DNA from 3 places in the Mesorhizobium sp. L-2-11 genome. Region 1 is predicted to be linked to each of the others. Evidence: predicted binding sites of a transcription regulator. Region 1 holds the regulator's gene; each other region holds the start of a gene.

The links. Region 1 encodes LexA, which represses DNA repair genes until DNA is damaged. Its sites were predicted from a motif close to TGTTCNNNNTGTGTTCNG; they were not measured.
Region 2: the regulator LexA is predicted to act here: its motif matches at 2,101-2,118, upstream of JG739_RS03005 (YifB family Mg chelatase-like AAA ATPase).
Region 3: the regulator LexA is predicted to act here: its motif matches at 1,436-1,453, upstream of JG739_RS05530 (helicase-related protein).

The regions. Positions count from the first base shown of each region.
Region 1 is NZ_AP023257.1:3,711,212-3,715,420, reverse strand. It holds gene trpC (indole-3-glycerol phosphate synthase TrpC) at 1-94, shown strand, start outside; gene moaC (cyclic pyranopterin monophosphate synthase MoaC) at 161-658, shown strand; gene JG739_RS17730 (molybdopterin molybdotransferase MoeA) at 658-1,863, shown strand; gene lexA (transcriptional repressor LexA) at 1,968-2,705, shown strand; partial or broken gene JG739_RS17720 (ComEC/Rec2 family competence protein) at 2,699-4,209, opposite strand, start outside.
Region 2 is NZ_AP023257.1:636,872-641,080, forward strand. It holds gene JG739_RS02995 (SDR family NAD(P)-dependent oxidoreductase) at 1-719, opposite strand, end outside; gene gshB (glutathione synthase) at 1,091-2,032, shown strand; gene JG739_RS03005 (YifB family Mg chelatase-like AAA ATPase) at 2,211-3,743, shown strand; gene JG739_RS03010 (hypothetical protein) at 3,913-4,209, opposite strand, start outside.
Region 3 is NZ_AP023257.1:1,161,566-1,165,774, reverse strand. It holds gene JG739_RS05540 (FAD-dependent oxidoreductase) at 1-277, opposite strand, end outside; gene JG739_RS05535 (TetR/AcrR family transcriptional regulator) at 359-937, shown strand; gene JG739_RS05530 (helicase-related protein) at 1,676-4,209, shown strand, end outside.

The DNA of each region.
Region 1 (4,209 bases):
GGCCACTGCGACGCACCTGCTTTTGACGGGCAAGGCGCCCGCCAATGCATCCGCCCGAAAATCGGAATCGATTTTCGGAGAGCATGATGCCTAGATACAAAGCGTTAGAGCGTAGTTTGTGCGTCCAAATGGTCGCACGTCGCGCCAAGGTGACCTGACGATGTCGGCCGCCCTCACCCATCTTGGCGCGGAAGGCGAAGCCAATATGGTCGATGTCGGCGACAAGGCGGAGACGACCCGCACGGCAATCGCCGAAGGTCTTGTCTCGATGCGGCCTGAAACGCTGAAAATGATTCTCGACGGCGATGCCAGGAAAGGCGACGTGCTGGGCACGGCGCGCATCGCCGGCATCATGGCGGCCAAGAGGACGCATGAGCTGATCCCGCTCTGCCATCCGCTGCTGTTGACCAAGATATCGGTAGACATTGAACCGGACGCCAACCTGCCCGGCCTGAAGGTCACGGCGCTGGCCCGCGTCACCGGCAAGACCGGGGTCGAGATGGAAGCGCTGACTGCCGTCTCGGTCGCCTGCCTGACCATCTATGACATGGCCAAGGCGGTCGATCGCGGCATGGCGATCTCCGGCATCAGGCTGGTGGAAAAGACCGGCGGCAAATCCGGCGACTACAAGGCGGATGCCCAGGGGGCAGGCCAATAATGGCGCTGCTTGCGGTCGCCGAGGCGCTTGAGCACCTGCTTCAGGATGCTGCGCCCTTGCAGGCTGAAAGCGTCGCCCTGATGGACGCCGCCGACCGCGTGCTGGCGGGGCCGCTCGTGGCGCTCCGCACCCAGCCGCCATTCAACGCGTCGGCAATGGACGGCTATGCCGTGCGGGCCGAGGATGTCGCGTCCGTGCCGGCGAGACTCTCGGTGATCGGCATGGCGCCGGCCGGACGCGGCTTTGCCGGAACAGTCAGCCCGGCGCAGGCCGTGCGCATCTTCACCGGCGCGCCGCTTCCCGCGGGCGCCGACACCATCGTCATCCAGGAGAATGTCCGCGACCTCGGCGGCGGCATGGTCGAAGTGACCGCGCCGACGGTTGAAGGCCGCAACATCCGCCGCATCGGGCTCGATTTCTCGCAGGGCGACGTGCTGCTGGAGAAAGGCCGCCAGCTTGATCCGGCGGCATTGTCGCTGGCGGCATCGGCCAACCACCGGCAGGTCAGCGTGGCGAAACGGCCACTGGTCGCCATCATCGCCACCGGCGACGAATTGCTGCCGCCGGGCAGCGAGCTTGGCGCCGACCAGATCATCTCCTCCAATGCCTATGGCGTCGCCGCCGCTGTCCGCTCGGTCGGCGCCTGCGCACTCGATCTCGGCATCGCCCCCGACCGCAAGGAGGCGATCGCCGCGCTGGTGAAAAAAGCGGTCGACGCAGGCGCCGACGTCGTCGTCACGCTGGGCGGCGCCTCGGTCGGCGACCACGACCTCGTCCATGACGTGCTGACCGGCGAAGGCATGGCGCTCGATTTCTGGAAAATCGCCATGCGGCCCGGCAAGCCACTGATGTTCGGGCGGCTGGGCGACATCCGCTGCATCGGCCTGCCCGGCAATCCGGTGGCCAGCCTGGTCTGCACGCAGCTCTTTCTGAAGCCTCTGCTGGCGCGGCTCGGCGGCCGCGCCTTCCGCCAGGACATGCGTCAGGCGCGGCTCGGCGCCGCCATGCCGGCCAACGATCTCAGGCAGGACTATGTACGCGCGGTGGTTAAGGAAGAAGCTGGCACGCTTGAGGCAATGCCGTTCAGTATCCAGGATTCCTCGATGCTCAGAATGCTGGCCGACGCCAACGGACTGATCGTGCGCGAGCCATTCGCTCCCGCAGCCGAAGCGGGCGCCGCCTGCAGCGTGCTGATGCTACGCTGAACAAAACGTCAACGCATTCATTAAACTTTAAATGGTTGCGGAACACAACTGGAACAGATAGTGTTTGTTCTGGGTTTGTTTTTCTGATTCTATTGGGGGTCGCGATGCTGACACGCAAACAACATGAACTGCTGATGTTCATCCACGAGCGGCTGAAGGAAAGCGGCATTCCGCCCTCGTTCGACGAGATGAAGGAAGCGCTCGACCTCGCCTCCAAATCGGGTATCCATCGGCTGATCACGGCGCTGGAGGAGCGCGGTTTCATTCGCCGCCTGCCCAACCGCGCCCGCGCGCTGGAGGTGCTGCGCCTGCCCGATTCGATCGCGCCGGGCCTCAATGCGGCGCGCAAATTCTCGCCGAGCGTCATTCAGGGCAGCCTTGGGCAGGGCGGCCTCGGACGCCAGATCAAGCCGGCGCCGTCGCGCATGCGTGCGGCCGGCAATGACGACGACGTCGTTGCCACCGTCTCCATACCGGTGATGGGCCGCATTGCTGCCGGTGTGCCGATCGACGCCATCCAGCACCAGACCCATTCGATCTCGGTGCCACCGGACATGATCACCGGCGGCACGCACTACGCGCTGGAGGTCAAGGGTGATTCGATGATCGAGGCCGGCATCTTCGACGGCGACACGGTCATCATCCGCAACGCCGACACGGCCCAGCCTGGTGAGATCATTGTCGCTCTGGTCGACGAGGAAGAAGCGACGCTGAAGCGATTCCGCCGCAAAGGTGCCTCGATCGCACTGGAAGCCGCCAATCCGGCCTACGAGACGCGCATCTTCGGGCCGGACCGCGTCAAGGTGCAGGGCAAGCTCGTCGGACTGATCCGGCGTTACTGAGCGGCAGGTTTTTTGGGTTTCTCGGCCCTCTGGTATGGCGGCAGGCCCCTCGCCTCGCGCGAAAATCGCCGCTGCTCATGCCAGGGCCTGTATGGCTGTCTGACGGCAAAACGGATTTCTGCGCGCGTCGTCGCCGATAGCGGATCGAAGAAGACGGCGGCACTGCCCATGCGAGCGAGCTGCCGTTTGGTGACGACGAGAACCAGCGGATTGCGGCAGGGTTTGTAATAGGCTGTGGCATCGTCGATGACGATCAAATCAGCAAAGGCACAGGCCGGCCGCGCGGTTTTGCGGTTGTCGGCGAGCGCGATGAGCGCGCCGGACGGATGCCGGGCCAGGCACAGGCCGGCAGTGCAGCTGAAAGGCGCTCCCGGCGGCAGGTCGGCCGGGTCGGCGATGTCGAACCGCACATCTCCTTTTTCGAATGTCTCCGGCTCGACGATCGTTGTTGAAACCAGCGCATGTTTCCAGTTGTCGGTGGTGAATTCGTTCGAACGCACCCGGTTGACGGCAAGTTCGCCGCCGCCGATCGGCAGCGCCACCAGATGCGCATCCTCCGAGATCAGCACGTCGGGGGTGCGCGTCCCGGAAATCGTCAGCAGGCCGGCGAGCGCAAAGGGAAGTGCCGCAAGCCGCAGCCATGTCGTCGCCATCGTGGCGATGACCAGGGCGACCGTCACCAGCAGAACCGATTGCAACGAAATCAGTCCGACTGCATCGATTGGCGAACGCTCCGAGATCCATCCCGAAATTGCGATCATGGCCGTCAGGCCCTTGCCCATCATGTAGAGGAAAGGGCCGTCGAGGCCGAAAGGCATCGCCAAGGCGCTGAGGACGGCCAGGAACATGACGATGGTGACGATCGGCATGACGGCCAGATTGGCGAACAGGCTGAGCGGCGAGACGCGCTGGAAGTGCCATATGGCGAAGAGCGCAGTGGCGCTGCCGGCAATGATGGAGGTCATTGCGATGGTGCCTGCCCCAGCGACGAGTTTGCGCGTGACGAAAGCGACCGGTGACCGTCGCTGTCGCGGCGTCGTGGCCTTGTCGGCACGATAGTCGGACCAACCGGCGTAGGCGCCCACGAGAGCCGCAGTCGCGGCGAAGGACATCTGGAAGCTTGCGCCGACCACCTCATGCGGCGACACGACGATGACGGCGATGGCCGAAATCGCCAGGTTCCGCATCGTGAGTGCCGCCCGGTCGAACAGCACGGCGACAAGCATTACCGCCAGCATGATGAAGCTGCGTTCAGCCGCGACCACGATACCGGAGAAAATCAGATAGGCAGCGATGGAGACGAGTGCGGCAGCAGCCGCATATTTTTTGACCGGCCGGCGCGACGAAAAGTCGGGAAACAGCGCAAAGGCGCCGCGCAGCAATCCCATGACAGTGCCGGCGACAAGCGCCATGTGCAGGCCGGAAATGGAGATGATGTGGTAGATGCCGGTGCGCCGCATCGATTCGTTTATCTCTTCGGGGATGCCGGCACGCACGCCGACGA
Region 2 (4,209 bases), 3.1 Mb from region 1:
GAAGCGTCCGACGCCAGGAACAGCACCGTGCCGACGACGTCTTCCGGCTGCATCACCTGCTTGATGCATTGCTTGGCCACGTGGGCGGCGAGCGCCTGTTCGGTGACCCAGAGCTGCTTCTGCCGCTCGGTGATCACCCAGCCGGGTGCGATCGCATTGACGCGAATGCCGTCGGCGCCGAGCTTGCCGGCAAGCCCCTTGGTCAGGCCGACAATCCCCGCCTTGGCGGCGGTATAGGCCGGCATGTCGGGGTGATTGATCAGGAACGACGTCGACGTGAAGTTGATGATCGAGCCGCCGCCGGCGCGCTTCATGCCCGGCGCCACCGCCTGTGCGGAGAAGAAATGCGGACGCAGGTTGACCGCCTGGTTGTTGTCCCAGAACTCCACGGTGACATCTTCCACCGCGTGGCGATCATCAAGTGCTGCATTGTTGACCAGCACGGTGACGTCGCCATGCGCTTCGGCAGCCTTGGCTACCGAAGCCCGCAGCGCCTCGATGTCGCGTATGTCTGTCTTGAGATAGAGAGGCCGGCGACCGAGATCCGTCTCGATGCGGTCGGCCAGCGCCAGGCTCGGGCCGTCGGCGATGTCGATGAAGGCGACCTTTGCTCCCTGGCGGGCAAAACCATCCGTCAGCGCAGCGCCGATCCCGGAGCCGCCGCCGGTGATCAGCACCGAAGCACCTTCAAGGTCGGCAAAGCGCGCCGATGGCATCATTTTTTTTCTCCCTGCGCATGACCCCGAAAATCGGTTTCGATTTTCGGAGAGGATCATGCGCAAAATCAAAGTGCTACAGCGTCCTTTGCGCGTCCAAAAGGACGCGCGGCGCTGTAGGCTCAGTCGGCGCGCATCCTAGCCAGCCCGGTCGGGGGAGCAAGTGCGAAAAACCGAATCCCGAGGCTTATGTCAGACAAAAAGACGATCACGCCCCCGCTATGCCGCGGGCCGGCTATGTCCGGCAGGGAAATGGGATCCGATCGCCTTGCGCGCAAGGCGCCGCAGGAGGCAATCCTCAAAATGTCGCGATTGGCAGATGACGGGCGAAGCTGTACAGGCAAGCAGCCCATCCGATCCGCCGGAGATCCGCCATGCCTCTGAAAATCGCCGTCCAGATGGACCACATCTCCACCGTCTCGATTGCCGGCGACACGTCGTTTGCGCTGTCGCTGGAAGCGCAGCGACGCGGCCACCAGCTGTTCCATTATACGCCCGACCGGCTGTCGCTGCGCGACGGCAAGGTGTTTGCCGGCGTCGAGGAAATGCAGGTCCGCGACGAGAAGGGCAATCACTATTCGCTCGGCGAGAAAGTGCGCACCGACCTGTCGGAGATGGACGTCGTCCTGCTCAGGCAGGATCCACCGTTCGACATGAACTATATCACCACGACGCACATACTCGAGCGCATCCATCCCGGGACGCTGGTGGTCAACGACCCGGCCTGGGTGCGCAACAGCCCGGAAAAGATCTTCGTCACCGAATTTCCCGACCTGATGCCGGAAACGCTGATCACCAAGGACAGCCAGGAGGTTGCCGCCTTCCGCAAGGAGTTCGGCGACATCATCGTCAAGCCGCTCTACGGCAATGGCGGCGCCGGCATCTTCCACCTGCATGAGGCCGATCGCAACCTCGCCTCGCTGCTCGAAATGTTCAGCCAGATGTTCCGCGAGCCCTACATCGTGCAGCGCTATCTGAAGGAGGTGCGCGCCGGCGACAAGCGCATCATCCTGATCGACGGCGAGCCTGTCGGCGCCATCAACCGGGTGCCGGCCGAGCATGATTCGCGCTCCAATATGCATGTCGGCGGCCGCGCCGAAAAAACCGAACTGACGGAGCGCGAACGTGAGATCTGCGCCCGCATCGGCCCATCGCTGAAAGAGCGCGGCTTCATCCTCGTCGGCATCGACGTGATCGGCGACTACATGACCGAGATCAACGTGACGTCACCGACCGGCGTGCGCGAGGTAAAACGCTTCGGCGGCGCCGACATTGCCAGCCTGTTCTGGGATGCGGTCGAGGACAAGCGCAAGTAGCGCCGATGCTGGCGGAACGGCGGTTTTCCGATCCGTAGCCGATAACGCCATCAAAGCACACGTTCGATTGTTCCCGTAATGTTCTTGCCTTTGCTCATAATCTGTGGTTGTCTCAGATGACGCCGTTCGCGGCATGATCGCATGGGCTTCGGGCGAGCCCATGTCCGGGGGCAGAAAAATGGTTGCGCGGGTCCGCACGGTCGCTTTCCAGGGCATCGAGGCCGTGCCGGTCGACGTGCAGGTGATGATCGCGCCCGGCAAGGTCAACATGCACATCGTCGGCCTCGGCGACAAGGCGGTCGCCGAAAGCCGGGAGCGGGTGCAGGCGGCGCTGCACGCATCGGGCCTGTCGATGCCGTCGAAGAAGGTTACCGTCAATCTGGCGCCCGCCGACCTCCCAAAGGAAGGCAGCCATTACGATTTGCCGATCGCGCTTGGCCTGATGGCGGCGCTTGGCGCCATTCCAGGCGACATGCTGGCCGGCTATGTCGTGCTTGGCGAGCTGTCGCTCGACGGCACCATTGCCGCGGTGGCCGGCGCGCTGCCGGCGGCGATCGGCGCCAATGCCGAAGGCAAGGGCCTGATCTGCCCTTTCGCCTGCGGGCCGGAAGCGGCCTGGGCCGGCAAGGATTTCGACATTCTGGCGCCGCGCAGCCTGATCGCCATCGCCAATCATTTTCGCGGCACGCAGGTGCTGTCGCGGCCGGAGGCCGGTATCCATGTCTCGGCGCGCGACCTGCCGGATCTTGCCGACATCAAGGGCCAAGAGACCGCAAAGCGGGCACTCGAAGTGGCGGCGGCAGGCGGCCATAACATGCTGATGATCGGTCCGCCGGGATCGGGAAAATCGATGCTGGCGCAGCGGCTGCCGTCGATCCTGCCGCCGCTGGCGCCGAGGGAATTGCTCGAAGTCTCGATGATCGCCTCGGTGGCCGGCGAGCTTGGCGAAGGCAAGCTGACCGACCGCCGGCCGTTCCGCGCGCCGCACCATTCGGCCTCGATGGCGGCGCTGGTCGGCGGCGGCCTGCGCGTGCGGCCGGGCGAGGCGTCGCTTGCTCATCACGGCGTGCTGTTCCTCGACGAATTTCCCGAATTCTCGCCGCAGGCGCTCGACGCGCTGCGCCAGCCGCTGGAGACCGGCGACTGCATGATCGCCCGCGCCAATCATCGCGTCACCTATCCGGCGCGCATCCAGCTGGTCGCGGCGATGAACCCGTGCCGCTGCGGCATGGCCGGCGAGCCGGGCTATCGCTGCCTGCGCGGCGACCGCTGCCGCACCGACTACCAGGCGCGCATATCCGGCCCGCTGCTCGACCGCATCGATCTCCGGATCGAGGTGCCGGCGGTCTCGGCCAGCGATCTGATCCGGCCGGACCGGGCGGAGAAAAGTGCCGATGTGGCGCTGCGCGTGGCCCGCGCCCGAACGATCCAGCGCGAGCGTTTCGAGCGGCTCGGCGCGACCTCCGCCACCACCAACGCGCACTGCTCACCCTCGGTCATCGAGGAGATCGCGATGCCGGATGCATCAGGCCTGTCGCTGCTCAGGGATGCCAGCGAAAAGCTCGGCTTTTCGGCGCGGGCCTATCACCGGGTGCTGAAGGTGGCGCGGACGCTGGCCGATCTCGAGGCCAGCGAGACGGTCGGCCGCATCCATCTGGCCGAGGCGATTTCGTACCGCATGAGTTCGGAGCGGATGGCGCAGGCGGCGTGACCTTCCCCTCCCCCTTGAGGGGAGGGTGGCCGCGAAGCGGCCGGGAGGGGTCGCCGAGGAGACGCTCGGCCTGCCCCTCACCTGCGGGCCGGAAGCGGTCCAGCCCGCAGGAACTCGACAGTCTGATGCTACGCGGCCCGATCGTTGTGGCCAGTCATCTCGGCGGCAGCTACTTAACCGGGATCATGAGATGTGCGTAGGGAGTGCCCGCCCACATCACATATGGCCTGGACGTGTCAGGTTTGGGGTCAGTCGGATAGCCCTGCATCATGTCCGTTGCGTTGACGATCATCACGTGCGGTCCGGTCTCCACCCAATTGTTGCCTTCCTCAGGCTTCGTCGCATAAGGATCGGTGTTGCTGCCGTCGGTGCCACCGGCCAGCATATACATGAAGCCGACCTTGCCCTTGGGCGGTTCCTTTTTTCCCATCCACGCCATCGCCCATTCCATCGAGTTGGCATCGCC
Region 3 (4,209 bases), 2.5 Mb from region 1:
GCTTGCTGAAATCGAGCCTGAGCAGCGCCCGGCTGCGGTCGCGGATGGTGAAATTCTGCAGCTTCAGGGCAAGTTCGCTCAGCCGCTGCGTGACGCCGAGAGGCTCCAGAGTTTCCAGCGTCTGCGCGTGGATGACGCCAGCCCGCGAGGTCTGAAGGCCCTCAGCCAGCCTATCGATCAGGACATGATCGACACCGGCCTGGTGCAGCACGATGGACAGCGCCATGCCGGTCGGGCCGGCGCCAATGATCAGGACTTCGGTGGTTTCGGGCAGCATTTCTCTCTCCATTTGTCAACGATCGTTGACTTTCTAGACGAAGCCATTGCGTTTGTCAACGACCGTTGGCATATAGCTTCCATGACCGAGACTCAGCCGAAAAAGCCCAGCAAGTCGGACCGCACGCGCGCCCAAATCCTGGAGGCCGCGAGGCTCCTGTTCGCCGAGCGCGGCTATGACGGCGCCTCGATCCGCGACGTCGCGGCGCATGCCTCGATCGATCCGGCCATGGTGATCCGCTATTTCCGCAACAAGGACGAGCTGTTCGCCAGGGCGGCGGTCGTCGATCTGCAATTGCCGGCACTGCGGGTGATCGACCGAAACGCCATCGGTGAAAAGCTGATCAGGCGTTTTCTCGAAATCTGGGAGGGCCCGGCCAGCGGCCCTGGCATGGCAATTCTGCTGCGTTCGGCGACGTCGAACGAATTCGCCGCGGAAAAATTGCGCGACGTGTTTGGCAACCAGGTGAGGCCGGTGATTGCGGCGGTCGCTGACCCCGCCGATGCGGGTCGACGGGCCGGGCTCGTTTCGAGCCAGTTGCTGGGTCTGGCGATGTGCCGATACCTGCTGCGGCTTCCGCCCGTCGTCGCCCTGTCCCACGACGAAATTATCCAGAACGTCGGCCCTACTTTGCAGCGCTATGCCGTGGGAGAGGCTTGAACCAAGCCGTTCTGCATTGCTGGCAGTCTGGTCAGTGACTGCGCCGACCAATGGTCGTGACGCCGATTTGTGCCAATGCGGCACGCAAAGGTTAACGGCAGCCGTGCGGCCTGTGCAAAACCCTGTTCCCCACCTGTTGATAACAGGTGGAAAACCTGTTCATGACACAACATATTGGGGTGAACAAACCGGGAAACATGCGCCGGCGCCGATTCGTCGCCGTTCCGTTCCGGCTTTGAGCGCAGCGTTAATCGACAAAGGCTGAAAACATCCAAAAATGGTTAAGGCGCGTTAAGAAAGATAAATAATTTCAAAATGTTGGATGACGCCCGCCGACCCGCGTCGATCGTTCGGCGGCAAAGGTTAACGGCGACGTCAGCCCTGCATGAAACAGGCCAATTCGGCGATTCAGCATGTGGTGAGACTCGCAGGCGAGATATCCAGATGTAGCCCTGAACAAACCATGAACCCCCGCGAGTCAGCGATTCGTAGCCGATTCGTTCCAGACTCGTTCCAACTGTTAAATGACCAACTGTTAAATCGGCCAACTGTTAAATCGGCCAACTCTTAAATCGAAACGGCGGAACGGATTGTCGACGCCGACGAAAGGCTTTGAGCTGCCATCGGAATATTCTGCTTTCGCTTCGCGCCCGAAATCCCTATGTGTCGGCTGTCACCCGCGCCACCACGGGGCGCGCTCCCGACAACGCGAGGCAGAGAGCCTTAAATTCCAGGTCGATGAACATCCAGCCGAAACACACTGAGCCACTGATCCTGTCAGGCCGCGACGTGACTGCGGTGCTCGGGCCGACCAACACCGGCAAGACCCATCTCGCCATCGAGCGCATGGTGGCGCATGAAAGCGGCATTATCGGCCTGCCGCTCAGGCTGCTCGCCCGCGAGGTTTATACACGCGTCTGCGAGAAGGTCGGCGCTCACAAGGTGGCGCTGATCACGGGTGAGGAGAAAATCCAGCCCGACGGCGCCAGATATTCGGTCTGCACCGTGGAAGCCATGCCGCGCGAGACCGACGCCGCCTTCGTTGCCGTCGACGAGGTCCAACTGGCCGGCGATCTCGAGCGCGGCCACATCTTCACCGACCGCATCCTGCATCTGCGCGGCCGCCAGGAGACGCTGCTGCTCGGCGCAGCGACCATGCACGGCATCCTCCAGCGCCTGCTGAAGGGGGTGTCGGTGGTGACGCGGCCACGGCTGTCGCATCTCGCCTATGCCGGCTCGAAGAAGCTCACCCGCCTGCCGCGACGTACGGCGATCGTCGCCTTCTCCGCTGACGAGGTCTATGCCATCGCCGAACTGATCCGCCGCCAGCAGGGCGGTGCGGCAGTCGTGCTCGGTGCGCTATCGCCGCGCACCCGCAACGCGCAGGTAGAGCTGTTCCAGTCGGGTGATGTCGATTATCTGATCGCCACCGATGCGATCGGCATGGGCCTCAACCTCGATCTCGATCATGTCGCCTTCGCCCAGAACCGCAAGTTCGATGGCTACCAGTATCGCAACCTGACGGCGGCCGAGCTCGGCCAGATCGCTGGCCGCGCCGGCCGCCACTTGCGCGACGGAACCTTCGGCGTCACCGGTCAGGTCGATCCGTTGGACGAGGAACTGGTCAAGAAGATCGAAGCGCATGATTTCGACCCGGTGAAGGTGCTGCAATGGCGCACCGCGCGTTTCGATTTCGCCAACCTCGACGCGCTGAAGCGCTCGATCGAGACCAACGCGCCGGTTGAAGGCCTGACGCGCGCGCTGCCGGCGGTCGATGCGCAGGCGCTCGAGCATCTGTCCCGCGACGAGGACATCCGGGCGCTGGCCACCGACGCCAGGCGCGTGGCGCTGTTGTGGGAGGCCTGCGCCCTTCCCGATTACAGGAAGATCGCCCCGGCTCAGCATGCCGACCTGATCGCCTCGATCTACATGGATCTTGCCAGGCATGGCCATGTCGACGAGAATTACATGGCCGAGCAGGTGCGCCGTGCCGACACCACCGAGGGCGACATCGACACGCTGTCGCACCGGATCGCCCAGATCCGCACCTGGACTTTCGTTTCCAACCGGCCCGGCTGGCTGGCCGATCAGGCACACTGGCAGGAAAAGACGCGCGAAATCGAAGACAGATTGTCGGATGCGCTGCATGAGCGGTTGACGAAACGCTTCGTAGACCGCAGGACTTCCGTCCTCATGCGGCGCCTTAGAGAAAATACCATGCCTGAAGCCGAAATCAGCCCAACCGGAACCGTCCTCGTCGAAGGCCATCATGTCGGCGAGTTGCAGGGGTTCCGCTTCACCGCCGACCAGAGCGCCGGCGGCGAGGATGCCAAGGCGGTGCGGACAGCAGCCCAGAAGGCGCTTGCAGCCGAATTCGAGGCGCGGGCCGAACGCTTCGGCGCCGCGGCCAATGGCGACATCGCGCTCGGCTCCGACGGCACCCTGCGCTGGATCGGCGCGCCGATCGGCACGCTGGTCGCGGGCGACGAGCCGTTGAAGCCACGCCTGGTGCTGCTGGCCGACGAGCAGCTCACCGGTCCCGCCCGCGACAAGGTCGCGGCGCGCGCCGAGCGTTTCGTCAATTTCCAGATCGAGTCGCTGCTGAAGCCGCTGGTCGACCTCAAGAACGCCGAGCAGATCACCGGCATCGGCCGCGGCATCGCCTTCCAGCTCGTCGAGAATTTCGGCCTCATCAACCGCCGCGACATCGCCGAGGAGATGAAGTCGCTTGACCAGGAGGGCCGCGCCGCCCTGCGCCGGCTCGGCGTGCGCTTCGGCGCCTACCACGTTTTCGTGCCGGCGCTGATCAAGCCGGCCCCGGCCGGACTGGTGACGCTGTTGTGGGCGCTGCAGAACGACGGCAAGGACAAGCCCGGCTTTGGCGACGTGGTTCACGCGCTGGCCTCCGGCCGCACCTCGGTGGTCATCGATCCCACCTTCGACAAGACTTTCTACAAGCTGGCCGGCTACCGCAATCTCGGCCGTCGCGCGGTGCGCGTCGACATCCTCGAACGGCTGGCCGACCTGATCCGGCCCGCGACCAACTGGAAGCCGGGCCTCGGCCAGCGCCCCGACGGCGCCTATGATGGTCAGTCCTTCATGGTGACGCCGCCGATGATGTCGATCCTCGGCGCCACGGCCGACGACATGGAAGAAATTCTGAAGGGCCTCGGCTACCGGGCCGAGCCGAAGCCGGCTGTCGAGGTGAAGGCACGGCTCGAGGCCCAGGACAATGCCGCGCGCGAAGCCGCCGCGGCCAAGCAAGCGGCGGA